DNA from 4 places in the Providencia hangzhouensis genome. Region 1 is predicted to be linked to each of the others. Evidence: predicted binding sites of a transcription regulator. Region 1 holds the regulator's gene; each other region holds the start of a gene.

Region 1 (7,632 bases):
TGTTCTGTTTTACTTTTAATTTTGAATAAAGGAGGGCTAATTATAAAACTATCAGCATTCTTCTCATCCTTTATATCTAATAATAACATTTGAATTAATAAAGGGCTTTCACCCTCATTACGGATACTAACAACCTTATTCTTATCTGAATCTGTGAAAATAACTCTACTTTGGCCTAAAGATAATCCTCCAGCATGAAGGGTAAAGTGCCAAGCTAGTATTATTGTTAATATCAACCGTATCATCACATTTACCTATTTAATCTGCATAATATGACAATGTTAGTGTTGCTTTAAATGCCCCAATATTTTGATCTATCGAGCAATCAGCAACTTGGTTCTTACACATGACATAAGCATAAAATGTTTTAGTTACATTTTGAGTTTTAATATTCGACCATAAAACATTATTAGTTTCTGTAATAAAATCTGCAGATGATTGATTTGCATTATCATTTGCAGAGATTCTTACAGCAAACGTTTTTCCTGGATTATCTAAAAAACCATCATTTATTGTGTAGTTGCCAGTTAATTTAATATAGTTATTATCAAAGCTATTAGTTTTACAGTTACTGATTACAACATCAAAAGCTTTCTTAATCTTTCCACTAGATGCATCCGCCCCAAACTTAGATAAAGGCACATTTCCAAAATCAACAATATTCTTTTTACCACTATCACTAGTGACAGCAATATCACAGGTATTTTTAGGCACAGTTAAATCAAACGTAAAATCGTGTGTACCTGGTACTAAAGCTGTTGAAGAATAAGAAAAAAACATCACGTAAAAAGCCAATGTAACTCTACAACATATTTTATTTAGAGGCTTCACAGTCAATACCACCTATTAATTCTTATGGTTGAAGTAATACTATATCAACAGAGGCAACTAGTTCTCCAGGTATTGGCTGAGTAGTTCCAAGCTGGACAACATTTACTTCAAAATGATTCTCTAATTGGCTATTAGCTGTAACATCAAAACTAATTTCACCGCCAGCATTGAGGTTTACGACTTTACAATTGAGCTTATTCTCATCACAGTTTTTTAAAACAAACGCAGCTCCAGTAATATTATTAGTTGGATATATTTTATTACTATTATCAACTAAAGTTCCTATCCCAGGCGTTATTTTCATTTTAAATGGTGCTGGACCATCAGATAGATTAAAATCAGTGCAACTATATTTTAAAGAAAAGGGTTTCACATAGGTTTCATCGTCAACATTCGGTTTAATTTGAGGTGTTAATAATGGTTTATCAAATTTAACCGTCATCGATTCATATGATACTTCACACGTTCCTTTAGATACATTGCCGATAACTTCAATATCTAAAGCTGAAACTCTTCCAATAAAGAAACACATGCCTATTACAATATAAATAGCACTTAAAATAAATGCCTTTATTTTGTTACTAATTGATTTTTCCACTAAAAGATTCCTCGCCACCTAAGTCATTAATAACTGTCCATTTAACTATACCATTACGGCTATTTGCCGGAGTTATATAACTGAAAGAGTCAAAAGGAGAAATCATTGTATTACGCTTTTTCATATTTAAATCAATTTTAACACCATTAACACTGAGCTTATTTAAAGAAATATAGTATGGTGAATTATTATTAATAATAATACCTGTACTACTAGAGCTTACCTCTAAGTTTTTATATGCGTCATATGGTGAGATAGATAATTTTGAAGGTCGGTAAAAAACCTTAATAATATTATTATAACCAATATTCATTGCAGATCCTTCTAAAGGACCATCAGTAGCAGGTATCATAGTAGCAGAGAAATAAAAAACACTCTCTCTATCTGTTGGTAATGAATTCGGTTGAGCAAAAATCCTAATATCTTGCGTTGCCCCTGAGTTGATTTTAATTAATGGAGGTGTAACTGAAAAAGGCGTTTTTGATGCTGAACCATCATTATTCATGCTTACCGAAAATTTTGCTAAATAATTAATATTTGTATTATTTCGAGCGCCAACCGATACACTACTTTCACCTTGGACATATATTATTCGGGTCGCATTTAAACCAACACCACCTGCAGCGTAAACGTTAGTAGTAGTAATTAATGAAAACAGTAGAATTAAAGCTCTATAACAATCATTAACTACTTTTTTTCTTAAAAACGATTCTTTTGCTTTCATTACTTAGTCCAATCATTAAAAACAATATTAAGAGGCTTTTTAATTAAAAAGCCTCTTTACTCGTATTAACTAATATTATTAGTTATAAGATACAGTAAATGTTACTGGTACGGATAATTTATCAGTAGGTACACCAGTTTTGGTAAGAATCAGATTAGCTTTCATAGGAATGACAGCACCACCATCTTTAGCAACTTTAGGGTCGATAACCACTACTGCATCTGCGTTAGGAGTAATATTAACTGCACCAGAAGCTAATTTAACTGCTAAAGCTTTAGATTCTTGGTTAGCAAACAGTGCTGGGAAACCAGCTGCTGCTTGACCTTGAGCGAATACGTTCATTGAAGTATCAGCTGCGTCAGCAGAACAGTTAGACAGAACTAAATCAAAAGATTTTTCATCACCTAAAACTGCATTTGGTGCTAAAGCATCAGTTACATCTTTAGTGAAAGTTCCCCAGTCAACAACAGAACCTGTAGTAGTTGAAGACACATCACAAGATTGAGCACGTAATTGGGCTTTGAATGTTACTTCCGCACCTTTCTTACCATCTGCAGCTAATGCAGAACCTGCTACCATAGAACCTGCTAATACTGCTAAAACCGCTAATTTTTTGTTGAATAACATATGTAAATACCTCTGTATTTATGTCGTCATGTAAGTAGTTAAAGACACAATTTTTATTAAAAACCAAGTTCACAATAATTGTTTACAAATACCTATGCCATTTTCATGAGCCTGGATAACTAACTGTCAACCTATTTAATTAAGTCAACATTGGGGGATATTAAAATCCGTTCAATACCCTTTTTTAAAACCAAATTATTGAACTGGTTTTAAAAAAAGACTATTTCTGTATCGCCGAAAATGAGAGACCAACATCAATATAGAAATAGTAAAATGGACAAAAATAAAATATATGAAAGTTTAATCAGCTATTATTGCAACTTGAATTCTGTATGAATAAAACCTAATTGTCTTTAAAAGCATTCCACACTTTTAATTCATCTCAAATTCACATTAGCTATTCCCGTTTGAAACAAAACGAAACAAACAAAAACATTATGCTGAACTTTTAAATACCTTGTTTCTTTCTGATACCAATATTAATACCACAATATTAATTGTCAAAATCACACAAAAATGGATGCTAACTTAGTTTTTTTATACTAAAATAATGATATAAATAGATGCAATCACCAAAAAATGAAGAGATACTATAACTAAAGATCGTCATTTAGATTAATTTATATTTATAAAGTCAACTTACTTATAAATATTTCAGGTTATATTTAGTTATGTAAAAACCACACATTTTATTTAATTCTAAAAATTCAATAAAAGTGATATTAAAAACTATAAATACATGCATTGAAAATATTGAAATGAAAAAACAACTTAATATACGATTCATTACACCATTACAACAGATAAGCGTAAGATAAGTCTTAATTGAAATTTACACTAAATGGCAATCTAAAACCTTACGTTTTGTGTGTTTTTTGTTAAACAACATCGAGTTTTTTGTTTAAGAAAAACAAAGAGGATAGGCTGGTTTTGAGTATTCTAATTATCTGTTTTTCCAGATAATCGTTTGCTTATATTTCCCTTTAAATAGAAATAATATAAATATAAAACAATGTATCCCCGCGCATTCCTGATCTCAAAAATATGATAAGCTTATTAGCAGTAATTGTTTGCATTTTCGAATATTGAGGCCGATTAGATGAAAAGAATGAATGAAGACAAAATCCTTGCAATGGCCGAGAATATTTGCCAATCAAGAGGCGTCAGGTTAACACCACAAAGAGAAACAGTATTACGCCTGATAGCACAGCAGCATGGTGCAATCAGCGCTTATGATTTACTTGACTTGCTACGGGAAATTGAACCTCAAGCTAAACCGCCTACGGTTTATCGTGGCCTTGAGTTTTTAATGGAGCAAGGTTTTATCCATAAAATTGAATCAACGAACAGTTATGTCGTCTGTCACCATTTTGATAACCCGAGCCATATCTCTGTTATGTTAATTTGTGACCAGTGTGGAAGCGTAACGGAAAGTGATTGCACAACAATAGAAGCTGCAATCATTAATTTAGCAGATGAACACCAATTCCGCTTAAGACATACAGTGGTGGAAAACCACGGCTTATGTAAAAATTGTGACGAAATGAATAGCTGCCAAGATCACGAACATTGTCATCATAACCATGAACAACCTATCGCCCAGAAGAAAAAATAAGTAGCTGCGTTGATAAATTGCTTGATGAAATGCAAAAAAAATAGAGAAGATAAAGAAATAAAATAAAATAAAAGAAACAAAACAGGCAGACCTCAGAATAACACCATGAAATCTGCCTGCAATCGTCCTTCCCGCCTGTAGCCTACTATTACGGCTAGCGACTAAAGGAACTTAATACCAATCACTATTACGGATAACCCCAACAGCTAAACCTTCAATAGTGAAATTTTGCTGACGTAAGTCAACAATAATAGGTTCGAATTCTGGGTTTTCTGCTATTAATTCAACACGGTTACCCTGTTGCTTAAAACGTTTAACAGTAACTTCATCTTCGATACGAGCAACAACCACTTGCCCGTTATGGACATTCTGCGTTTTATGCACAGCTAATAAATCACCATCCATAATGCCAATATCTTTCATGGACATCCCATTCACACGCAACAAAAAATCTGCGTGTGGTTTAAATAGCTCAGGGTCAACTTGATAGTGACTTTCAATATGTTCCTGCGCTAATAATGGTTCGCCAGCGGCAACACGTCCAATCAGAGGTAACCCCTGGTCTTCTGTTTCTTCTTCAAGAAGCAGACGAATACCTCGGGATGCGCCTGAAACGATTTCAATAACCCCTTTGCGCGCTAAGGCCTTTAAATGTTCTTCTGCCGCATTAGGCGAACGAAAACCAAGGCTTGCTGCTATCTCAGCACGTGTAGGAGGCATACCCGTCTGCGAAATGTGATCGCGCACCAGATCGTAAACCTGCTGTTGTCGAGCCGTCAGTGCTTTCATTCCGTTCCCCTGTTTGTTTATACAGTCAAACTGTGAGTATATACAGGTAAATGAAGATTTGGAACAGTTAAATCGCTCAATTTAAGCATTTGTTATCGATTTACTTTCTTTTTACCCTATTAAGCACCCGAACGCCTTAGCCAGAAAAATAACGCTGCCATAATACCAGTGCCCAAATAAATAGCGCTAAGCCGATACTCACAAATACCGCAGCGGAACCAATATCTTTAGCTCTTCCTGACAGTTCATGATACTCACTACCAATACGGTCAACTACGGCTTCTATCGCACTATTCAATAATTCGACTATTGCCACGAGGACAACTGAACTCACTAACAAAATTCTATCTATATAGCTGATATCTATATAAAATGCGATAAAGATTGCGATAATCGCAGCAACAGATTCCTGCCTAAATGCGGCTTCATTAACCCAAGCTGCCTTCAAACCTTTAAGGGAATATCCCGCCGCTTTGATCACTCGCGTGAACCCCTTAACTTGACTCGCCATATTTATTCCTTAAAAAATGCAAACAATAATCGATTTTTACGGTCAAAGTGAATTGTCAGTAACAGATCTAACCATGTATTTCTGGTATGATTGCGCAGCATTGTTAACAAGAGGCTATAATCATTTATGTCACTATGGCGTAAAATATATTACAACACGTTGAATTTACCACTTAAATTATTGGTAAAAAGTAAACTAATTCCTTCGGATCCCGTCACTGAGTTGCAGCTTGATGTCAACAGGCCAACCCTATACGTATTACCTTATCATTCGAAGTCTGACCTCCTCACGCTACGGCATCAATGCTTAGCTATTGGTCTGCCTGACCCTCTGGTCGACAATGATATCAATGGAACGAAGCTTCCGGCGTACGTTTTTATCGATGATGGCCCACGTGTTTTTCGCTATTATTCACCGAATCCACGCAAGGATTCAGTAAAAACATTCCATGCTTATTTAGATTTGCATAAAAACAATCCAAATCTAGATATTCAAATGCTACCTGCATCCGTGATGTTTGGCCGCTCACCGGGTCGTGAAGGCCATACTCCAGCACCACCATTGAAACTGTTAAATGGGATTCAAAAATTCTTTGCAGTTTTATGGTTAGGGCGTGACAGCTTCGTGCGTTTATCACCCATTGTCTCAATTGGGAAAATGGCACAAGACCACGGCACAGACTCCATTATTGCCAACAAACTCGCCCGTGTCGCGCGTATTCACTATTCGCGCCAACGCCTAGCGGCAGTTGGACCAAAACTCCCTGCACGTTATGAGCTGTTTAATAAGCTATTAACGTCTAAAGCGATTGAAAAAGCCGTTGAAGACGAAGCGCGCAGTAAAAAAATTCCACTCAAAAAAGCCCAACAAAATGCCGTTGGGATGATGGAAGAAATTGCAGCCAATTTCTCTTATGAAGCCGTACGTTTAACGGATAGGGTTCTTAGTTGGACTTGGAACCGTCTTTATCAAGGCATCAATGTTCAGCACGCTGAACGGGTCCGCCAGCTTGCACAAGACGGCCATGAAATCGTTTATGTCCCCTCTCACCGCAGCCATATGGACTACTTACTGCTCTCATATGTGCTATACCATCAAGGGCTAGTTCCACCTCATATTGCCGCGGGGATCAACCTCAATTTCTGGCCAGCAGGGCCGATTTTCCGCCGTTTAGGGGCCTTTTTTATTCGCCGTACGTTCAAAGGAAATAAACTGTATTCGACCGTTTTCCGCGAATATTTAAGTGAGTTGTTTGCCCGAGGTTACTCCATCGAATACTTTGTGGAAGGAGGGCGCTCACGTACCGGTCGTTTATTACAGCCTAAGACGGGTACCCTCTCAATGACGTTACAAGCGATGTTGCGCGGTGACTCACGCCCTATCACCATCGTTCCTATCTACATTGGGTATGAGCATGTGATGGAAGTGGGAACTTATGCCAAAGAACTTCGCGGCGCAGAAAAAGAGAAAGAAGGCTTTTTCTCTATGGTTCGCGGCTTACGTAAATTGCGTAACCTAGGCCAAGGGTATGTTAACTTCGGTCAACCCATTTCATTACCTCATTACCTTAACCAGCGCGTGCCTGATTGGCGCGACTCTATCGACCCTATCGAACCACAAAGACCAACGTGGCTAAACCCAACGGTCAGTTCGTTAGCCGATAACATTATGGTCAATATTAATAATGCAGCCGCAGCCAATGCGATTAACCTGTGTGCGACTGCGTTACTGGCTTCTCGTCAACGCTCACTCACTCGTGAGCAACTGATTGAACAAGTCGAATGTTACCTGCAATTATTGCGCAATGTGCCATACACCGCAGATGCGACGACCCCAAATAAAACAGCAGAGCAATTGTTAGAACATGCTTTGCAAATGGATAAATTCGAAGTCGAAAAAGACAGCATGGGGGATATTATTATCCTTCCTCGCGAAAA
Region 2 (7,632 bases), 150 kb from region 1:
AAACAAATTGCCTGCTTTAAACAGTTTATTGACGGTAAAGAGGGTGAGAAATCCATTGCCGCCTCCGCAGGAATTTTACTTTGGCCAGAAGCTCACTATGACTGGGTTCGTCCAGGGATCATGATGTATGGCGCTTCGCCACAAGAAGGGAAAAGTGCAGAAGACTTCGGTTTGCTTCCTGTGATGACACTAAAATCAACATTAATTGCGGTTAGGGAACATGCGGCAGGACAATGTGTAGGTTATGGTGAAACATGGTGTAGTGACAAAGACACACTGCTTGGTGTTGTTGCAATCGGCTATGGTGATGGTTATCCACGTAACGTACCTTCAGGCACACCGGTGTTAATTAATGGGCGAAAAGTGCCTATTGTTGGGCGAATTTCCATGGATATGACAGTGGTGGATTTGGGACTAAATGCCGATGATAAAGTGGGGGATGACGTTATTTTGTGGGGAAATCAACTACCGGTTGAAGAAATTGCCACACAAACAGGCATTATCAACTATGAGTTACTGACGAAGTTAACCTCTAGAGTTGCAATGGAATATGTAGACGAATAGCCAGCAAAGGGTTATTTTCAGATAACAACGTAAAAATGGCGCTAAATATGGCAAATCATCGCTTGGTTTATTTAGCGTAAAATAATGATTAGGAGATGTCCTGTGTTCGAACATGTTGATGCTTATCCGGGCGACCCAATTCTGTCGTTAATGGATGAATTTAATAAAGACTCTCGTGAAAATAAAATTAATTTGAGTATCGGTCTTTACTATGATGGTGACGGGAAAACCCCTGAACTGGCGACAGTCGGTACGGCAAAAGCGGCGTTAAATAAACTGCCAGCAAGCGCATCACTGTATTTGCCTATGGAAGGTTTGAAAGATTACCGTACTGAATTACAAAAATTAGTATTTGGTGAGGATTGCCCGCTAATTGCACAGGAACGTATCGCTACCGTCCAAACGATTGGTGGTTCTGGTGCGTTAAAAATTGGTGCTGATTTTTTACATCAATATTATCCCGATTCCGAAGTGTGGTGCAGTGACCCAACTTGGGAAAACCATGCCTCTATTTTTTCAGGTGCGGGAACAAAAGTGCATTACTACCCGTACTTTGATGAAAAAACCAAAGGCGTTAAATTTGATGAGATGCTAGCGACATTCAAACAATTGCCTGCTAATAGCATCATCCTAATGCACCCGTGCTGTCATAACCCAACAGGCTCCGACCTGACTCCTGCACAATGGGATGAAGTCACTAAGGTAGCATTAGAACGCAAATTGATCCCATTTTTAGATATTGCTTATCAAGGTTTTGCAGAAGGCATTAATGAAGATGCTTATGCTATCCGAGCGATGGTTAAAGCTGGCTTACCCGTGTTTGTCAGTAACTCATTTTCTAAAATCTTTGGTATCTACGGTGAACGTGCAGGTGGCCTTTCTGTGATCTGTGAAAACCAAGATGAACGTGACCGTGTGTTAGGCCAGTTAAAAGCGGGTGTTCGCCGTTTATATTCTAGCCCGCCATCTAATGGTGCAAAAATTGTTGCTGCGGTATTAACCAACAGCGCAGAAAAAGCCAAATGGTTAGCGGAAGTGGAAGAGATGCGCTTACGTATTTTAGACATGCGTACGGTATTGGTGGATGAGCTAAAAAAAGCATTACCAAACCAAAATTTCGATCACTTATTAAAGCAGCGCGGCATGTTCAGCTACACTGGTTTTTCTAAAGAGCAAGTGGCTCGCTTGAAAGACGAATTTGCGGTTTACTTGGTTGGAACTGGCCGTGTTTGTATGGCAGGTGTCAATCGCCATAATGTTAAACGCATTGTTGAAGCATTTGCTGCCGTTAGCCAATAATTCTTAGCTATCGTAATAATTATCAGGGAACAAAATGCTCCCTGATAATCTTCTTACTTATTTTTTAATGACCTTTCTACTTAGTAGCCGCGTTCTAAAATCGTTTTTAAGAACCGTGCGGTGTGAGATTTTTCACACTCAGCCACTTCTTCTGGTGTGCCTGCAATTAAGATTTCACCGCCGCCACTACCCCCTTCAGGGCCTAAATCGACAATCCAGTCCGCTGTCTTAATGACATCAAGGTTGTGCTCAATCACCACAATGGTGTTTCCTTGGTCACGAAGCTGATGTAAAACGACTAAGAGCTGTTGAATATCAGCAAAGTGCAGGCCAGTTGTTGGTTCATCCAAAATATAGATAGTTTGCCCTGTACCGCGTTTAGATAACTCTTTAGCTAATTTCACACGCTGTGCTTCACCACCAGAGAGCGTCGTCGCTGATTGACCGAGGCGGATATAGGATAAACCAACGTCCATCAGCGTTTGTAACTTGCGGGCAAGGGCAGGTACGGCATCAAAAAATTCACGAGACTCTTCGATGGTCATATCCAGCACTTCATGGATATTTTTACCTTTATATTTAATTTCTAGCGTTTCGCGGTTATAGCGTTTGCCTTTACATTGGTCACAAGGGACATACACATCAGGCAAGAAGTGCATTTCAACCTTAATAACCCCATCACCTTGGCAAGCTTCACAACGACCGCCTTTAACGTTAAAGCTAAAACGCCCTGGGTTATAACCACGAGTCCGAGACTCAGGCACACCAGCAAATAGTTCACGCACAGGTGTAAACACACCAGTATAGGTGGCAGGGTTCGAACGTGGTGTACGGCCTATTGGGCTCTGGTCAATATCAATGACTTTATCAAAGTGCTCTAAACCTTCTACATCTAAATAAGGGGCAGGGGTGATGGTAGTCGCCCCATTTAATTGGCGTTGAGCAATAGGGAATAGCGTATCGTTTATCAGTGTTGATTTACCTGAACCAGACACGCCAGTGATGCAGGTAAATAACCCAACAGGGACTTTTAACGTCACATTTTTCAGGTTATTACCCTTTGCCCCAAACACCGTCAGCATTTTATCTTTATTAATTGGAACGCGTTTCTGCGGGATATCAATTCTGCGCTCACCACTTAAAAATTTACCGGTGAGTGAATCAGGGTTTGCGACAATATCTTCCAGTGTTCCTTGGGCAACAATTTGCCCACCATGCACCCCAGCTCCCGGGCCGATATCAATCACATGGTCTGCGGCGCGGATCGCGTCTTCGTCATGCTCAACGACGATCACGGTATTTCCTAGATCACGCAGGTGGATCAAGGTTTCAAGTAAGCGGTCATTATCACGTTGGTGTAAGCCAATTGAAGGTTCATCAAGGACATACATCACACCGACTAAACCTGCTCCAATTTGGCTTGCTAAACGAATGCGTTGTGCTTCGCCACCAGACAAGGTGTCAGCAGAGCGTGAAAGTGTCAGATAATTAAGCCCAACATTGACGAGAAATTTCAGGCGATCGCCAATTTCTTTTAAAACTTTTTCTGCGATTTGAGCGCGCTGGCCTGTGAGTTTTAGATTTTGGAAAAATTCCATTGCGTGGCCAATGCTGTAATCTGCGATTTCGGGCAATGTTGTATTTTCAACAAATACAAAGCGCGCCTCTTTACGTAAGCGCGTCCCATGGCAAGAGACACATGGACGGTTGCTGATATATTTCGCTAATTCTTCACGGACAGCCGTTGATTCTGTTTCTTTATAACGGCGTTCCATATTATTGAGCACGCCTTCAAAAGGGTGCCGGCGCACAGTGATGTCGCCACGGTCATTACGGTATTTAAACTCAATCGTTTCTTTGCCTGAACCATATAAAATAATTTTTTGAATGGCAGGACTCAGAGTGTCATAAGGCGCTTCCACATCAAATTTATAATGCTCAGCTAATGACATCAGCATTTGGAAATAGTAAAAATTACGGCGATCCCAACCCCGAATTGCACCACCTGCGAGTGAGATTTCAGTATTTTGAATGACTCTTTCGGGATCAAAAAACTGCTGAACACCTAAGCCATCACAGCTTGGACAGGCCCCTGCAGGGTTGTTAAAAGAAAATAGGCGAGGTTCAAGTTCCACCATACTGTAGCCGCAAACAGAGCAGGCAAAATTGGCAGAAAAAACCAGTTCTTCTGCATTCGCATCATCCATATCCGCGACAATTGCGGTACCGCCAGAGAGTTCTAGTGCGGTTTCAAAGGATTCGGCTAAACGCTGAGCAATATCATCACGAATTTTAAAACGATCGACAATGACTTCAATCGTATGTTTTTTCTGTAATTCGAGCTTTGGTGGATCGGATAGATCGCAAACTTCCCCATCAATTCGGGCACGGATATAGCCTTGGCTGGCTAAGTTATCGAGTAACTTAACATGCTCCCCTTTACGTTCTTTAACGACAGGAGCAAGTAGCATCATTCGGCGATCGGTGGGTTGAGCCAGAACATTATCGACCATCTGGCTAACAGTTTGAGCCGCAAGCGGTATGTCGTGATCAGGGCAGCGAGGTTCACCAACACGTGCAAATAATAGCCGCAGATAGTCATGAATTTCTGTGATGGTTCCGACCGTCGAACGTGGGTTGTGTGAAGTGGATTTTTGTTCAATCGAAATTGCAGGGGATAACCCTTCAATATGATCGACATCCGGTTTCTCCATTAAAGAAAGAAACTGGCGAGCATAAGCAGATAAAGATTCAACATAACGGCGCTGACCCTCTGCATACAGGGTATCAAAAGCTAAAGATGATTTCCCTGAACCAGATAACCCAGTAATAACAATGAGTTTGTCGCGAGGGATGATGAGATTGATGTTTTTCAGATTATGCGTGCGTGCGCCGCGGACTTCGATATTATCCATTTACCACTTCCCGGATGATTTGATATTGAACAATCGCAAGAGACTATTATCACATATTTATGGCTGAATGGATATACAGTATTTCCTATTCGTCATATTTCAAACCGTGGCGTTGTTGGCTGCTCTCAGCTACGCAGGTCACATACTTTTGTATGCTCCCCGCGATACCTTCGCTTGCCGCCTAGCCACAGCTTGAACTATTTAGAGTAAGATTTTAATGGTGAAACAGAAAAACAGAAAAACAGAAAAACAGAAAAACAGAAAAACAGAAAAACAGAAAAACAGCGATCTGCATTTATCGAAAAGATAGATGCTGTGCGAATTATTTTGTGTCTATACTGAAAATTGGCACGGTAGAATTTCACCAAAAGTTGGAAAGCGTTTCGCAAATTAACAAGCTTAATTTCAAATATTGGTGCAAATCAGCTCTGTCGTGGTAAACTTCACGGCTAATCCAGAGATTAAAATTCAATGCATCAGGAGTGATAAATGGCCAGCAGAGGCGTAAATAAAGTAATTCTTATCGGTAACCTAGGACAAGATCCAGAAATCCGTTATATGCCTAACGGCGGAGCTGTGGCAAACCTGACTCTGGCAACTTCTGAAAGTTGGCGTGACAAGCAAACCGGTGAGATGCGTGAAAAAACCGAATGGCACCGCGTGGTTATTTTCGGCAAATTAGCGGAAGTGGCAGGTGAATACCTGAAAAAAGGTTCACAAGTCTATATCGAAGGTTCTCTGCAAACACGTAAATGGCAAGACCAAAGTGGTCAAGACCGTTACACGACAGAAGTTGTTGTGAATATCGGCGGCTCAATGCAAATGCTAGGTGGCCGTGGCGGTGATGCACCATCACAAGGTCAAGGCGGCCAAGGCGGTTGGGGCCAACCTCAACAGCCACAAGCAGCACAGCAATTTAGTGGTGGCGGAGCTCCAGCCGCACGCTCATCAGCACCTGCTCCACAAACTAATGAACCACCAATGGATTTCGATGACGATATTCCGTTCTAATTTATTTGCTGATTAGAATGCACAAAAAATAAAGGCTTCCTTGTGAAGCCTTTATTTTTTTAATAAAGATAAATGTATAAAATTATATATCCAAAAAATTATTATTTTTTTATTAAGATAGTAAAGTAAATATAAAACTGAAACCTTAAGGTTTTATTAATTTTAAATTAAGGTTTTCTTAACTAAATGGGAAATAATAAAGCCCCAGTAGTTAACTTACATGGGGCTTTGTATTGGTAGTGTTATTAAAAAAGGAAATATAAATTTTATTTTCATATTAGCGTATCAAGCTACTTTAGGTTCCAGTAGTAATGGGTCATTTTGACTTTCACCCGATAGGCGATAGATTGACGGTGACGTACCTAAATAAGCTCTAAATCGCTTTGCAAAAGATTGTTGGGAGTCGAATTGGTATTTTAATGCAATATCAATAACTTGAAGCTCGGTGGAACATAGGTCTTTAGCAGCTTCACAAATTCTCCTTCGGCGAATATATTCACCTAAAGGCATACCTACGACTTTTCTAAATACTCTTTGTAAATGCCATTTTGTATATCCTGATCTGAGTGCGATATCATCGAGTAATAAACGACTGGTTAAGTTCATTTCAATCCAAACTAATATTTCATTAACAACTGTAGATTGAAATTCTGTGTATTTCCCATTACAGGGAACAGGGATTTCTTTATACATAATATCTTCCTATTAGTTACTTTTTAATCTTATCCGTCATTAAGTCAATAGCCAATAAATAAATGGTAAACAAAACCGAATACAGCTTGTTAATTTGTAAAATAGACAAAACACCGATTTTTAATTAGTTTATAGCCAGTAGAGTTTATCTTAAGGAGATATATTCATAATGGTATCGATTAGCAACAGATGAAACTATTACGCCCTTTGAATATAAAAACACGGTACTATGGTAAAGCTCTTCATTGGTTGCTGGGGATATATTTCTTTAGCTTCCAGAAACTAATTAAAATTATGGCTGAGATGACGACAGATAGGGTATTCATCGTCTGCCAACCGAATGTGAAGAAAAGAACCCCTGCTCCTAAGCTACCTATTCCACCGAAGAAATAGATAAGAAAATCGGTCATTCCCTGCACTTTAGCGCGTTCATGAGCTTCATAGGTATGTGGTAATAGGTTAGTAGTGCTGATTAAAATTAAATTCCAGGCGACACCGACAAAAATACCCGCCAACAAATAATTGTAAAAATGGTTACCTAGCAGGTTCATAGTCGCTGATAAAATTAACAATATGATACCGCAGAAAATAATGCGTTTTGTCCCTAAATGATGAATTAATGTTCCAGTGAAAAATGACGGTGCAAACATACCTAATACATGGAATTGAAATACAATTGCAATAGAGGAAAAGGCGAAATCATGTTGTTTCATAGATAACGGTATCGAGGCAAAGGTGAAAACCACAATGGCATATCCAACCGTGCTAACAATGGCGATTAATTTTAAAATAGGTTGTGAATACAATGCACTGTAGTCGCGTTTGACTAACACTTCATCCGATGGCGTTTTCACTATTTTCTTTAATGGCACAATTAATAATAGAATAAATGCGATTACATAAATGGCGGCTAACGTGATGAACGGCCCTGCAAACGGGTATTCTGTAAAAAATCGTTGGGTGGTAATAGCTAATGTTGGGCCGATTAAGGCTGCGGCAATGCCTCCACTCATAACTAGGCCAATGGCTTTTGCTCGTAAAGAAATGGGGGCTTCTTCAATTGCGGCAAAACGGAATTGTTGTGCAGTACCAATAGCAATCCCAGTAAAAAACAGTCCAATAGAAAAATAAATTAAATGGCTTTCTATCA
Region 3 (7,632 bases), 930 kb from region 1:
ATGCGCCACGTTCATTAATTTCCTTATGGGAAACGTGGGAGTCAATGCAGCACCAAGGTAATAGCCGTTCATTACGCGAATGGTTGCATGATAGCCAGTTCGACTTACAAGAAGCGCACACTCAATATGCTCATGGTGTGTTAGATTTGACCCAACGTGCATGGGCAGAAGAGTTATACCTAAATATTTGCCGCCGTATTCAACAGGATTTAGATCCAAGTAATCGTGCTCATCGTCCGATAATCGACGAACTCCAAGAGCGCATGGCTGATAAGTTTTATGTGAATTTTTCCTTATTCCAATCGCTACCAGACTCTTGGGGAATTGATCAAGTGTTCCCAGTATTACCGATTGAAGGGTTAGATAAACCATTAGACCGTCGTGCAGTACTGTTAGATATCACCTGTGACTCAGACGGTATTATTGACCATTACGTTGATGGTGATGGCGTTGAAACCACAATGCCAATGCCTGCATATGACCCAGAAAACCCACCAATGATAGGTTTCTTTATGATTGGGGCATACCAAGAAATTTTAGGTAATATGCATAATCTGTTTGGTGATACCGCAGCAATAGATGTCTGGGTTGATAGCCAAGGTAATCTGCGTTACTTGCAAAGTGAAGAGGGCGATTCTGTCGCAGATATGCTGCAATACGTCAAATTAGTCCCAGAAGTCCTATTAGAAAGCTTCACAGAGCAAGTAAAAGGGACAGGCTTGAGTGAGCAGTTACAAAAAGACTTTGTCGCTGAGTTCGAGAATGGTTTGTATGGGTATACTTATTTAGAAGACGAATAAATGCTCAATGCGCGTTATATTTCGCACCGTCGCGTTGTTGGCTGCATTTGCCAACCCTAGTCACATACTTGTGTATGCTCCTAGGGATTGGCTCATTTTGCCGTCTAGCGACAGCACGAACTATTTAGCGCATTAAGATACTGAACAGATAATAACTTTGTGCAAATAACATGATTTGTTTATTATTTATACTGTGCGAAGTTGATTTAGGTAGAACGATTCGAATCGAATATTAAAAGGGCTTGCTAACGGGCAGGCCTATTTTGAGGAACAGAAATGATAAATAGTACTTTAGGCAATCAAGTTGATAATTCACTGGTTTCTAACGCATTTGGTTTCTTACGTTTCCCGCTGAATTTTCAGCCTTATAGTTCAGATGCAGAGTGGGTGATCACCGGTGTACCCTTCGATATGGCAACTTCAGGTCGTGCAGGTAGTCGTCATGGGCCAGCCGCAATTCGCCAAGTTTCCACAAATCTTGCATGGGAAAGCCACCGCTGGCCTTGGAATTTCAAGTTAACAGACCGTTTGAATGTTGTTGACTGTGGTGATGTGGTATTTGCTTTTGGTGATGCGCAAGACATGAGTGACAAGCTGCAAGCACACACTGAAAAACTACTTGAATCAGGTAAACGTTGCTTGACCTTTGGTGGTGACCATTTCGTTACACTGCCATTGCTGCGAGCTCATGCGAAACACTTTGGTAAAATGGCCTTAGTTCATTTCGATGCACACACGGACACCTATGGCAATGGTAGCAAATTTGACCACGGAACCATGTTCTATCATGCACCAAAAGAAGGTCTGATCGACCCAAATCATTCAGTACAAATTGGTATTCGTACCGAACATGACAGCGACAATGGCTTTACTGTATTGGATGCAGGTCAGGTGAATGATCGTAGTGTGGATGATATGGTTGCGCAAATCAAAGAGATTGTTGGCGACCTACCTGTTTACTTGACTTTCGATATTGACTGCCTTGATCCAGCGTTTGCGCCGGGGACAGGAACCCCTGTTATTGGTGGTTTAACGTCAGATCGTGCATTGAAATTATTGCGTGGAATACAGTCTTTAAACATCGTGGGTATGGATTTAGTCGAAGTGGCTCCGGCTTATGACCAATCTGAAATCACGGCACTCGCCGCAGCGTCTATTGCATTAGAAATGCTGTATATCCAAGCTGCTAAAAAATAAGTTATTTATATTTTACTGTATCAAGAAGCCACCGATTGGTGGCTTTTTTATATCCACAATTTATCTATGTGATTATTATTTATACTGAAAATGAAGGAATCGCACTTTTTGTTTATTGAGTTGAGAATGATTTTTATTAACAATAATCTTGTAATTTACGTATATATGCTTTTTTCTACGGTAAAAAAAATATATTCACCATGTTAATAGTGTAATATTTTTTATAAATATTAAATGTTAGAGTAAAATCATTGCTTTGTAACTTATTGTTATTGTTGCTAACTTAATATTAAAGGTGAACTAGTCAATTTGGCTATTACTCAGTAGGAGATAAGTATGGCGTTAAATAATAAAGTTATTTTAGTTACTGGTGCAGCTCAAGGGATTGGCCGTGGTATCGCATTACGTTTAGCGAAAGAAGGGGCTGATATCGCACTGGTAGATTTGAAAAAAGACAAGCTCCAAGATGTTGCCAAAGAAATTGAAGCTTTAGGCCGTAAAGTAACAACATTTGCCGCAGATATCAGTCAACGTGACCAAGTTTTTGCTGCGGTGGCTCATGCAGAAGCTGAGTTAGGTGGTTTTGATGTAATGATTAATAACGCAGGGATTGCACAAGTTAAGCCAATCGCTGATGTTCGCCAAGAAGATATGGATTTAATCTTCAAAATCAACGTAGATGGAACCATGTGGGGAATTCAAGCTGCCAGTGAAAAATTCCAAGAACGTAAACAAAAAGGAAAAATCATCAACGCCTCCTCTATTGCAGGACATGATGGTTTTGCAATGTTAGGAGTTTACTCCGCTACAAAATTTGCGGTACGTGCATTAACTCAAGCGGCTGCAAAAGAGTATGCAAGTTCAGGTATAACTGTGAATGCTTATTGCCCAGGTATTGTTGGAACAGATATGTGGGTAGAGATTGATGAGCGCTTCTCTGAAATCACCGGTACGCCAAAAGGTGAAACCTATAAAAAATATGTCGAAGGCATCGCATTAGGTCGTGCGCAAACGCCAGATGATGTGGCTGGTTTGGTTGCATTCTTAGCGAGTGATGATTCTGACTATATTACTGGTCAATCTATTTTGACTGATGGCGGGATTGTGTACCGTTAATTCACTTATGTGAATCTAAGGTGTAAATAATAGCCGCGATGAATGACTCATCGCGGTTTTTGCTTATGCAGTGTGCTGTTGAATATCGGCTAAAATAGCTTCTGCTTGTGTCCAAAGTAGGGAGCCTCCCTCATCACTTAATAAATGATGTTGGCAATTGGGAAAACGGCTGGCTAATATTTTGCCAAAATCAGGGGAATGAACTGTGCTCATATCGAGTTCGCCATACCATAAAGAGACTGGCACGCGGGTCGTTTCAGGGGTGAATTCCCATTTCTGTAATGCAATTAATAAGTCTTGAACATAACCTTGGTTGCCTTGGGCGAAAGCACGTCGCATGCAATGGCTATATGCCTCAAGGAAATGTTCTTCATTATAGAGTTGCTGGTCTATTTCTGCGCTGCAATTAAGAATAAATGCTAATAACCACTCACCAGTGACATTTTTTAATAACCAATCAGACAGCGCTTTAGGGGTGTTAAGGGCTTGTTCTTGCATGTTCACAACATCAGCACTGAGTACCGCACGAGTTGCAGGGTATTCAAATTGGTCTTGTCCTGACACGATAGACAGTGAAATAGGTTGGCAATAGTGGGCGACGGCCATGGCAAAAACGGCGCCTTGAGAAAAACCGACAACTGAAAATTGAGTAATAGATTGTTCATCTAGTAGGGCTTGAACATCCATAGCAAAGCTTTTCAATGATTTTTCAGGGTGAAATGTTGACTCACCAAGACCCGCGCGTTCAGGAACAATTAAACGAATATTTAGTTTTTCGAGTAAATCCAAACCAAACCCTAATGAACCACTCATTCCCGCTCCAGTACAAAAAATAACAGGAAAACCTGTTTTAGGACCTGATTCGAACCAGCAAAATAGACGGCTATCAGGTAATTTCATCGTGTGTTGATTCAGGTTGGTTAGTGGAACGTTATACATGGTGAATTCCTAACACAGAGCAGGTACAGATTGGGTGATAAGATAGGTCAGTTAATAATTATTAAAACTGGCATTGTTATAGTTACAATTTTAAAGTATTAAATAGGTAAAATGCAAAATATTAGCGTAATAAACATCAATTCATTAACAAAGAGAAGAGTAAAATGGCATTTTCCGAATCAGAAAAGCAGATTTTGTTGGCCGTTAAAGGTGTCGGTCCCATGGTGATTAGCCGCTTAGAACAAATGGGTTTTAGCTCACTCGCACAACTGAGTGAAGCATCTTACGATGAAATTTTAATTTCTGGTGCTGCATTGACAGGTTCAAGTTGCTGGAAAAATAGCCCGCAAGCAAAAAAAGCGGTAGAGGGGGCTATTTTAGCGGCTAAACAGGCGGTTAGGTCACCATCTTAATTAGTTTGATTTCTGGTTTTCCATTTTTTGCTGCGCAAGATATTAAGGACTTGTACTGCCATGGAAAAGAACATCGCAAAGTAGATATAGCCTTTTGATACGTGAACTTGAACACTTTCAAGTAGTAAAGTGAAACCAACTAGAATCAAAAACGATAAGGCTAAGATTTTTACGGAGGGGTAGCGCTCAACAAAGTCGCCAATGGGTTTGGCCGCAAGCATCATAATGAGTACAGCGATGACTACCGCTGCCATCATGATAAATAAGTGGTCTGATAGCCCCACTGCGGTGATCACGGAATCTAAACTGAAGATAATGTCTAATAAAGCAATTTGCACGATAGCGCCCCAAAATGAGCTCACTTTTTTATTTGCTAGATTATTTTCACTTTCCCCTTCAATCGTATCAAAAATTTCTTGGCTTGCTTTCCAAATAAGGAAGATCCCACCTGCGCATAATATGAGATCGCGAGCGGATACAACATGGTCTGCGACAGTGAAAAGCGGCGTGGTAAGGCGTGATAACCAAGCAATCGAAGCCAATAACGCAAGGCGCATCACCATTGCCGCAATAAGGCCTGTCCGTCTGGCACTATTTTGCTGGTGGCTTGGAAGCTTGCTCACCACAATACTGAGGAAAATAATATTATCGATGCCTAGGACAATTTCTAATATGGTTAGTGTGGCGAGTGCCATCCAAGCATTGGGGTCCAGTATCCATTCAAACATCTTAGTACCTTCTAATTAACAAATTAAACAGTGATAATAATTTATCGTCTGCTTTGGTACAGGCGATGGTTAGCGACTAACTTAGATTAAAATGCCGCGCTAACAGGGGCGCGGTAAAATCTTTTTTGAGATAAAAACCACGAGGTAGCGTCATAATCGGTTGACCGAACTCACCAATCGCTTCAGTTAGTGCCTTATTGTTTGCGGCCTTAGGGCGGATCTGTAATACCTGCCCATGGCGTGCAGTGATACTTTCCACTTTGCCTAATACAATGAGGTCCATTAGCTCTTCCCAATCTTGTCTTAGTAACTGTTCTTCAAAGGGAGATGGGCTCCAGATTAACGGGTTTGCGACTCTGCGTTGTGAGAGTGGAATTTGCCTTTCCCCTTCGATAGGAAACCATAAAATGCGGGATAGTTTGCGGCGAACATGGCTATTTTCCCATGTTAAGCCACTATTCCCCGTTAATGGTGCTACAGAAACAAAGGTCGTTTCGAGTGGAGCACCATAACGGTCAATAGGAATGGTTTTTAATTCAATCCCAATATGAGCGAAATCTTGCTCTGCCTTGCTTCCCGCACTCGCACCTAAATAATATTCCAATAGCATACCAACCCAGCCTTTATCTCGTTTGAGGTCAGGAGGGATAGGGATAGCAGCATGTTGGGCGAGCTCACCAAGCGTATAGCCAGCAAGGGCTTGCGCTCGACCCATTAAGGTTGCTTCGTTATCAGGTGGCGGTGGCGCAATAAATGGCATCATGGTTTGAATATTAATGTATAAAAAGTAGCCAGTGAAAATACATAGAACTGAAGAAGTATAACACTTTTTCTTTGATGTTTTTAACTATTTGATATATAGGGATATAATGTTATTTATTCATCCAGGTCATAAATTATAACAGAGGTTATTCAAGTTCATCCCAAGATAATCACAGGATCATGCACTAGGTTATCCACAGGATTTCTGGATAACTGTGAAAAATAGAGATTACTGTGTGTATTTACAGCCTTGACTAAACGGTTTTTATGACGAATATCACAAAATATGAGTAAGTTGAGCACATATCTTGTGGATAAATACAACGTTGTTTGATCTTTGCTCAGTTAAAGTCTTAAGTATTTTAGCTAGAAAAATAGCCAGTGGATAAAACGCTTTTTTGTTATTTACTTCTTTGATTTATCAATGATTATTTGACTATTCTTTTTTTTGATAAAAAAGTGGCTTGGGGATATACCCTGATTACCATGAGGTTGTTCACATGGATATCCACAGAAAAAGTGAATAACATCCTTATTATTCATTTTATCTGTTTATAACTATCATTATTTTGCTAGGTTATCCTCAGAGGGTTTAAACCATGCAGATTTAAAATCAAACCAGCCAAAGGTATTCATCCGTACGCCGCGCATGGTTTTTTGGCCTTGTAGTTCAAGCCAATGATGAAAAATAGGGTGGAAAATTTGCGAGTCAATTAAGCTTTCACACCAGGCTTCTACATCTAATTGGTTATTACGCCATAGATTAAGTTCATCGCGGAGAGTGTTATTAAGGCATTCGCGCAGTAATGGCATTTCGTACAAGGTAGCAAAGATAGAAAATTCAAGAGGTTTAAAAAAGTTAGCTGTTGCTAACCAAATATCACTTTGCCCATTGCCATTAAACCAATCATCATAATCAATGATATTAATCTTGAGCTCCACGCCTTGTGTCTGTAACACGCGTTTCATAATTTGGCTAATCGCATAGAACTCATGGTGGTTGCGATAAAAAGTAACAGTCAGCTCAGTCAAATCTTCAGGCTTAGGGAACAAGGTTAGCATTTTACTATGATGCCAATGGAGTAATAAGCCATAAGCTGGCGCCCAATGGCGCTGATAAAACGGTTCACAATGGGCAAGTAGGTTGACAGGTGTTAAAAAGCTACATAACCATTTACGGACATCTTCACGCTGAGCAACCGGTGAGCGCTGATCCATTAAGAGGAAATAACAGCCTTCTTCCATGCGGCTTTCAAGTGAATCATTATGGTGCTTGTCACCATCCATTTTTAATGTCGTGCAAACCATTTGTTCTGAAAGTTCAGGGACCACCCAAATGGTCACTTCATCTAGCAGTGCACGATAGCCAAAATAGCGGTCGAAAGCCGTGATTGTTAGCTTTTGTGGCAAGTTTTTTTCTACTTGATAAGGGCCAGTGCCGATAGGGCAACGGCTAAAGTTTTCGAGGCTCTCCCACTCTTTCGGTAAAATAGCCGCATGATGGCTACCTAACAACCAAGGTAGCTGCTTATCAGGCTCACTTAACATGATATCAATGACATAAGGTTGCGGTGAGCTGACGGATTGTATATGTGAAAATAGCGGCCAACAGGTTTTTAAGCGTAAAAGGGAATAGATAATATCGTCGGCAACCATTTCTCGTCCATGGTGGAAATA
Region 4 (7,632 bases), on a different replicon from region 1:
GCTTTAGCTAACGTGTTATCGTGCGGAGTATGATGGTTCACTTCACTCAACGTTTGCGCGGAACAAAACGCCAGTAATGCGACTAAATCCGCTTGCTCCCACGTCAATAACCATGAGAAGTCGGCTTGCCATGCGTCAGGGAGACGCGCTGACCATGACTCAAATTGCGTATTGAGTAATTGCAATGCTTCACTGTCTTGGGCGGTCGGGGCATTTTTGAGTAACTCGTCCTGAGAAAGCGAAAATTTAATGTTAAATGCGGTTTTGGTATACGGTGAACCAAATACCTGAATACACGCATCATGAACCAAAATCGCCAGTGCCACGTTTGGATGTTGTGTTAATGCCGCTTGAACGGCTAACGTGCGCTCAGAAGAGAGACTTTTGCACAACGCTGCGCTGTAAGTAGAAACCGTCTCAACTTGAGTCGTAGATTGCTCACTCACACTTTCAGTTTCGCTTTTTGCTTCACTGCACTGTGACTCTTGCTGTGCTAAGTCAATGACGCCGCGGATGACACACGGTTCTCCATCACGGTCAAGGTAGACAACAACGCCTTTTGTTGCTTTTCTATCGGCTGTCCACGCTTGATTTTGGGTACGAGCTTTAATGTCTTCGATTTGCTTTTCGCAATCAGCCACGACTTGGCAAAGGTCAGCTTGTTCATTTTCGTCATCGGTTTCCCATGATTGCTGACGTAAATCAGTTTCACGAGTACGCAATTCAGCCAGTAAATCCGCAAATTCAGGGGGAATGACCGCCTCGGGCGCATGACTGAGAGACAAGGTTTCTGCGTCATTACCATAAAAGCTCGGACGCTCTAAACGTGCAGTACCGAACTGCCAACCCTCAAACTCGGCTAATAGTTCCGCACAAACAGTGAGTTTATCGAGTGCTAATTTTTCTAATAGTGGGGCATTTTCAATGAAGCCGGCTTCGGTAAAGAGGTCAATTTCAAGGGTTCCCCCTGCTTGCTCGTAAGCGTCCAACCCAACAAAATTCACCAGTCGGTTATTTTCGACGGGGGTTTTGGTTTCTTCAACCGCTTCACGCAAGTAGCATGGCTCTTTTTTCCACCCAATGGCATTGTTCCATACCATGACTTGACGGTCGTGGTCAGGTGTTCCGGCTAACGCTTGCAGTTGGTCAAGGGTAATATTGTCGGCATCCAACTCCGCTAACAGCTCGGGAGCCATGTTTGCTAAACGCAGACATTTTTTCACGTGGTGAGTGCTGAACCCTAATAAGTCACCGATTTCAGCCGCATTTTTGCCTGTTTTTTGTAGCTCGATAAACGCATGAAGTTGGTCGGCTGGATGCATGGCTTCACGTTGGCTGTTCTCCGTCAGGGAAATAATCAGCGCATCAGACTCCGAAACCATTTTAACAGGAACCGGAAAACTTGACGCTAAATGCCCTTTTGTCACCAATTGTTGTAACGCCAGTAAACGACGTTGACCCGCAGCAACCCCGTAGACGTCATTGTCCATCGGGTAAACCACCAAGTTTTGTAACACCCCGACCGCTTGAATACTGTCTGCCAGTTCGGACAAGGCTTTTTCATCCATTGGACGTTTACGCACATTGAGTTCACTCTGTACCAATGCCGATAACGGCAATACGTGCGCTTCCATGTTGTCCAATGCCTGATAAATCGCGTCGGCCTGAGCCGATTTTGTGCCTTTTTTTGCTTTACGTTGTTTTGGGTTAATGATAGTTTCTAATGTAGACATATTAATCACCTATGTAGTTTATTGTGTCTAAGCTAAGGGAGGCTCAACAACTCCCTTAGCACCTAAGATGCCTGAATCAATTCAGGACGCAGATAGAACATGTTGTTTAAATTGTCACTAAATCCAATCGGATAGCCGTCTTTCATAAAAATACTGTTGGAATCGAACGCATCACTGTGCAGCGTGATTTCTTCGTCGTATAACTCCGGTGAAATACCCCCCTCGAATAACTCCAATAACCGTGTTAATGGCGCAATGTAATGCAATAAATCCGCTTTCTGGTCATGCGTCAGTAGGTCTTTCCCCCTTCTTTCGTTAGATTCTGGAGCTGCAAGATTTTGATGTGATGACATTTTTGAATCCTCCTTTGTATTAATGATTTCTTTCGTCGAGTTCCTCCGCTGCAAAGGCCGTACATAGCCGAGACGAGGAAGCAAGCAAGGGCGGAGACAAAATTGTTGGAAAGCGCAGCGACAAGAATTTTGGTGGAGTGCACTTTACGCTTGCTGTATGACGAGATGAGGCTATGTTTTAGGCCAAGCGGAGGGGCTCGATGAAAGATTAATCACACAGGTGATGAAAATGGCAGCACCCGACTTGCAGCGAGAGAAGCGAACGGCAAGTCGCCATTAACGCTTAGCGCAGCTAAGCAGTGAACCAGGGGCGGTCCCGCAGGGAGCTGCACCCCTGCCCTTTGCGCCACGTTGAAAACGGTAAAAGGCGCAGTGGTTGACCTTTCAAGCCGGTTGTCCCCATTTTCCACATTTGGCGAGCCAGTGAGCGCGCCCCAAACAGGCGCGAGAACGGGAGTGTACGGGGAACCTGCGCCAACTGTGTGTAAATGGGGTCAATCCGGCGTTCGGCTTAAGCCTGGCTCAATGCCAGCATGAAGCCGTTGCCCCGAAACGCAAAAAAAGCGTATCCACAAAATCAGTGGATAACTTGAAATAGCCCTGTTAATAACAAGGTTAATAGCCTGATTAATGAATGAATATCAACACTGCTCAAAAAAACATCACCCAATGATTAGCATTTTACGATAGGAATATCCGAGAATTGCGTTGTCCATCGGGGCGAGAGAAATTGCTGCTTCATTTTCCATAAAGCCGATTGCGATTGAACCCCCTGACCTGCAAACCAGATAGCGCCTTTTCCGCGATTAATCTGGTCAATCGTCTGCATCAGTTCACCACTTTTGCGAAAAGCATGGCCACTTTCAAACAAATTCAGCTGCACTTGCCCTGAAGGGGAAAATTCACTGAGTAATATGCCACTTTTGCTGTATTTCACATTCGGAAGCCAAAGTCGGTCAAATAACCCCACAGCCGCCTGAAGAATCTCGCGTGTATCTTGGGTCGGATAAATGAGAGCTTGGGTTTCTTGACGATAATAGTGCGGCTCATGATGGGAAAAATGGCTACTCTGCACCCACAAGGTCACTAATCGACAATACTGTTTTTCTTCCCGCAGTTTTTCTGCTGCACGTTCAGCAAAGGCACATACCGATTGGCGAACCAATTCGTAGTCCATGACTTTATGGCCAAAAGAGCGAGAGCAAATAATTTGTTGCTTGGCGGGCGCGACTTCTTCAAGTTCCAGACAGGATTCACCATTCAACTCTCGCACGGTTCGTTCTAATACCACGGAGTACATTTGGCGCGCCTGGGTCGTTGACAACCGACTTAAATCCAAGGCAGTTTCAATTCCGCTTTGATTCAGGCGTTTTGCCAGTTTACGCCCTATTCCCCAAACGTCCCCAACGGGCACGAGGGCCATAAGTTTCTTCTGACGACTGGGCGAACTTAAATCGACGACACCACCTGTTTTCTTCCACGTTTTGGCGGCATGATTCGCCAACTTAGCTAGCGTTTTGGTACTGGAAATCCCCACCCCCACAGGCAAATGCGCACACTGGAATACATCCTCTTTTAATTTATGGCCAAGTTCATGCCAGGAATACAATGAATCCATACCTGTCAGGTTACAAAAACATTCATCAATACTGTAAACCTCAATTTGAGGCACAATTTGAGCAACCACCGCCATAAATCGATTACTAAAATCGGCATACAAGGGATAATTTGAAGAAAAAACAGTGACTTGTTTTTGCTTGATTATCTGCTTAATTTCAAAATAAGGGGCTCCCATACGGATATAAGGTTTAGCCGCCGCCGAACGCGCAATCACACAGCCATCATTATTCGAAAGGCAAACAATCGGCTTTCCTTTTAAATCAGGCCTAAAGACAGATTCACAGGAGGTGTACATGGAATTGACATCGATAAGCGCAAACATACTTTTCACCGACAGGTATGCACGGCATAACGAACGACACCGAAGATTTGCACGTCTGTATCGTCATTGATTGGGATAGCGGGAAATTGACTGTTAGCAGGAATAAGGGCTTTAGTCGGTGTGATTTGCAGGTACTTGCAGGTGAATTCGCCATCGTATTCAGCAACGACAATTTCCCCATGACGGGCAGTAAGGTGACTTTCGACTACCAATAAGTCACCGTCAAAAATCCCCGCATCCTTCATCGAATCCCCTGAAGCTCGAAGAAAATAAGTACTTTCAGGATATCGAATTAATTCAGCATCGAGGGATAGCCTGCGCTCAATGTGATCTTGAGCGGGACTGGGAAAACCACAGGCAACTAGACTTTCGAAAATAGGAATTTGCATAGGGCACCAACACTGTATAAATACACAGTGTGAGTATACTTTACTCCATTTTAAAAAACAAACATGTGAATTTATAATTCACATCTACTATTTCGCATGCGAAATGGTTTTCTAATTCCTTCTATACAAACGTAATACATCAGATGTTAATTTATAATGCTGCTTACCCCACCGTCCAAAAATGTTCTCCTCAATATAATCTCGGTTATTTTTGTCACCTTGATCTCTATAGTAGTATATTAAAATGATTCCTTTATCTTTTAGATAGTTTGCAACTTGAGTTATATTTGTCCTTACATAACCAGTATTTGATTGGAACAAATCAAGATCAATACCATCGAATCCGTTATCAAAAGCATCAAGTAAATATGCTAGCAAGGATGATGATATTGAACGACGTCCTGAAGATGTAATTATTTTTTCTAGTCCCGAAAAAGTCATTTTCTTTTTTTATGCCTTCTAAAATTTGCATCTTCCTCTATGGCTGCAGTAATCCAGCCTGCTGCAATATCTTTATTTATATGTTTAGGTAGATAACTTAACATCTCAGCTATACTATTTTTCTTATATAACCGTTGCAATAGCGATGCCATTCCGCACCATTCTACATGTGTGCTTGGTTTCCATTCATTAGCAAATAATAATAGAAGAGCGCTTTGTGCAGCCCAAAGTGGCGTGTTTGTCGGTGTTGTTTTTGTCCATTGGATTAATGCAGAACCTGGAATTGATTTAGACCTTTCAGTAAGACCGAGCTCAATTGCTGTTTGACATAATATTTTTGATTTTTCTGTTGCTGTACCAGATAGTTGCAATAACCATGTTTTAATAATCTGGCCACGAAACTCTGTGGCCATAGTTGAAAATGGCGTACCTATCATTTGATCTGTACTAACCCTTTTACTATTAATTTATCAACATTGACAGAGTTGATGCTATTTTCAAGCTTTACCCATACAACCCCGTCACTTTCAGGCTTTTTATCCGTGAGAATAATACCTATCTTGTTATCAAACTCCACCTGAACATGCCACACATCATTTGTATTAACTTGAGATTTTGAATGAGAAACTTGTTTTGATTTCGCATGCGAAATTTTTTCTTTATCTCTATTTTTTATTTTACTTAATTCATCTTTTGCTTCATTACGAGAAACACCATTTTTTCTTGCTTTTTCAACAAGTTTTTCAGCAATTTTGGGGTTAATTTCATTTATCTGAGTAAGTGTATATGCTAAGTCTACATCTAAAGTTACTTTATCTTTTAGTAATGTGGTAACACTTTCAGGAGCACTTATTAATTTTAAATGTTTACTCACAAATGATGTAGGTTTACCTACAGTTTTTGCTATTTCTTCTCCAGTCATTCCATGAACTGTTTTAAGCTCATTAAATGCTATTGCTGTTGCTAAAGGTTTAAGGCCGGATTGTTGTAGGTTTTCTATCAACTGACCAATAATTCGAAATTTATCGTTTTTAGGTGGAGAACCGACATAAATATCAATAAAGGTATCTCCTCTTTTTTTTGCTGTTCGCCAACGAGTTTCACCCATCCAAATTCTATAACCAGCCCTATCTTTTGGATAACAACGCGGTGGTGTTAATATCCCTACAGTGTTAAATGTATCAGCCATTCCCTCTATTATGGAGTCATCAAAATCTTCCTCTGGACGAACTTGACTTTCTGCATAAACTTCATCTATTGGAACTCTAATTATTTGCCCTTCCGTTTCTAATTCAGGGCGGGCAATATCAGTCATAATTTGGTGAGCATCAATATCTCTGATTTCCTCATTAGGTGACTTAGTTTCAATAACTTTGTTAATTGCTTCGGTTGCCGATTTACGATTTTGATCACGTAGTCGACTCAAAAATTGTTTTTTAGCCATTTAATTTATCCTACCTGTTTCACAATTCGTTTTGCTAATTCTTCATATTGAATTGCTGGTTTAGATTTAGGCTCATATTCTTTAAATGTCATACCTAATTCTATAGCTTCTTTTGCTGTTGCTTGAGCAAACGAAATATAAGCTAAGATATAATCTTGGGTATAACCTTTATCTTCAAGTATTTCGACTAGCATATTAAGGTTATGAGTATCCACAGCCCCCAAATAACCATCAAAAAGTGGTTTTGAATAGTTCGCAACTGTAGCTTGAGTCACATAGGTTCCCAAAAATTGTAACGATGGATTATAGTTTTTCTTTATTTTTTGCATGTAAGTTAATTGTTTAGCTACAGCATTCCTTGATTGTTTTTCTAGTAAGGTTGGAATTAATAAATAATCAGCAGCCATATGACTTGCTACCATTACATTAGAATATGAAGGGGCTGAGTCTATAAAAATAAAATCATATTTTTCCTTCAATTCTAATATACGATCTCGGAAATCAAACATACAATCAGAGTGTCTATAGTTAACCTCATTAAGTTCACTCGTTGTGCCTATGAAGTCACGTCCATCATCTAGAGTTATCGGTTTAATGTCAGTATTAGAAAAAAACAATTGATAGGTATTAGCCTCACCAGGGGTGAACTCATGCTTTAATGGTTCTTTTTCAATTTCCAATGGAAGTTCATTCGGAAAGGTACGTTCTGTTAACCCTGTAGTCCAATCCGCATCAATTTCTAGAACTGAATACCCCATTTTTTGCAAGTTGAAAGATATTTCATTAGTAGATTGAGACTTAACTACACCACCTTTCTGGCTGCACACTACTATTAGCTTGCCAAGTTTTTTTCCTGTTTTGAGTTCCATATTAGAATCCTTAGTATTTCGCATGCGAAATGTTGAGAAAGGTGTGGTGTGACAAGAATATACTTATATTAATATCAATTTTCATATCCACTCCTATGAGTCAGGCGTTTCGCCTAAAAAGACACAACTTCATGTATCTTTGAAAGCTATGAATCTAAATTCATATCTTGAGGGGATTATATCATAAATTCATTGCATATCAATATTGATATGCAATGAATTTCGCATGCGAAATTTTCTAAAAGATTATCTTATGCTTACATTAAGAACCTTCAACATACCATTTAAGTATAACTATATGATAAGTATATTTTAGTTATCGATTTTTATATCATTGAAATGATATTTGTGATTTAAACGATACACTATCATTTAAATCACAATGGAAGGCTCTTAAATTATGTTACCTATTCTTTTTACTCTTCTAGCAGTGAAACACCTATCGGCAACCCGCTCGCTTC

What was found. Region 1 encodes LexA, which represses DNA repair genes until DNA is damaged. Its sites were predicted from a motif close to TNCTGTATGTACATACAGNA; they were not measured.
Region 2: uvrA (excinuclease ABC subunit UvrA) is a predicted target of LexA. The motif match lies at 4,840-4,859, and genes of this name have one in related genera.
Region 3: mutH (DNA mismatch repair endonuclease MutH) is a predicted target of LexA. The motif match lies at 6,186-6,205, and genes of this name have one in related genera.
Region 4: umuD (translesion error-prone DNA polymerase V autoproteolytic subunit) is a predicted target of LexA. The motif match lies at 4,428-4,447, and genes of this name have one in related genera.

The regions. Positions count from the first base shown of each region.
Region 1 is NZ_CP135052.1:455,388-463,019, reverse strand. Features, by position in the region: gene PZ638_RS02035 (fimbrial biogenesis chaperone) at 1-245, opposite strand, end outside; gene PZ638_RS02030 (fimbrial protein) at 259-831, opposite strand; gene PZ638_RS02025 (fimbrial protein) at 854-1,429, opposite strand; gene PZ638_RS02020 (fimbrial biogenesis chaperone) at 1,413-2,153, opposite strand; gene PZ638_RS02015 (fimbrial protein) at 2,232-2,780, opposite strand; gene zur (zinc uptake transcriptional repressor Zur) at 3,880-4,395, shown strand; gene lexA (transcriptional repressor LexA) at 4,567-5,184, opposite strand; gene PZ638_RS02000 (diacylglycerol kinase) at 5,321-5,695, opposite strand; gene plsB (glycerol-3-phosphate 1-O-acyltransferase PlsB) at 5,822-7,632, shown strand, end outside.
Region 2 is NZ_CP135052.1:601,672-609,303, forward strand. Features, by position in the region: gene alr (alanine racemase) at 1-564, shown strand, start outside; gene PZ638_RS02560 (amino acid aminotransferase) at 667-1,863, shown strand; gene uvrA (excinuclease ABC subunit UvrA) at 1,944-4,778, opposite strand; gene PZ638_RS02570 (single-stranded DNA-binding protein) at 5,268-5,789, shown strand; gene PZ638_RS02575 (helix-turn-helix domain-containing protein) at 6,075-6,482, opposite strand; gene PZ638_RS02580 (MFS transporter) at 6,725-7,632, opposite strand, start outside.
Region 3 is NZ_CP135052.1:1,386,911-1,394,542, forward strand. Features, by position in the region: gene speA (biosynthetic arginine decarboxylase) at 1-800, shown strand, start outside; gene speB (agmatinase) at 1,077-1,997, shown strand; gene PZ638_RS05990 (acetoin reductase) at 2,334-3,113, shown strand; gene PZ638_RS05995 (alpha/beta fold hydrolase) at 3,177-4,052, opposite strand; gene PZ638_RS06000 (hypothetical protein) at 4,217-4,465, shown strand; gene PZ638_RS06005 (TerC family protein) at 4,462-5,193, opposite strand; gene mutH (DNA mismatch repair endonuclease MutH) at 5,270-5,953, opposite strand; gene sgrR (HTH-type transcriptional regulator SgrR) at 6,520-7,632, opposite strand, start outside.
Region 4 is NZ_CP135054.1:54,508-62,139, forward strand. Features, by position in the region: gene PZ638_RS21065 (ParB/RepB/Spo0J family partition protein) at 1-1,733, opposite strand, end outside; gene PZ638_RS21070 (hypothetical protein) at 1,796-2,086, opposite strand; gene umuC (translesion error-prone DNA polymerase V subunit UmuC) at 2,760-4,028, opposite strand; gene umuD (translesion error-prone DNA polymerase V autoproteolytic subunit) at 4,034-4,417, opposite strand; gene PZ638_RS21085 (hypothetical protein) at 4,529-4,858, opposite strand; gene PZ638_RS21090 (hypothetical protein) at 4,855-5,295, opposite strand; gene PZ638_RS21095 (ParB/RepB/Spo0J family partition protein) at 5,292-6,302, opposite strand; gene PZ638_RS21100 (ParA family protein) at 6,308-7,171, opposite strand; gene PZ638_RS21105 (hypothetical protein) at 7,588-7,632, opposite strand, start outside.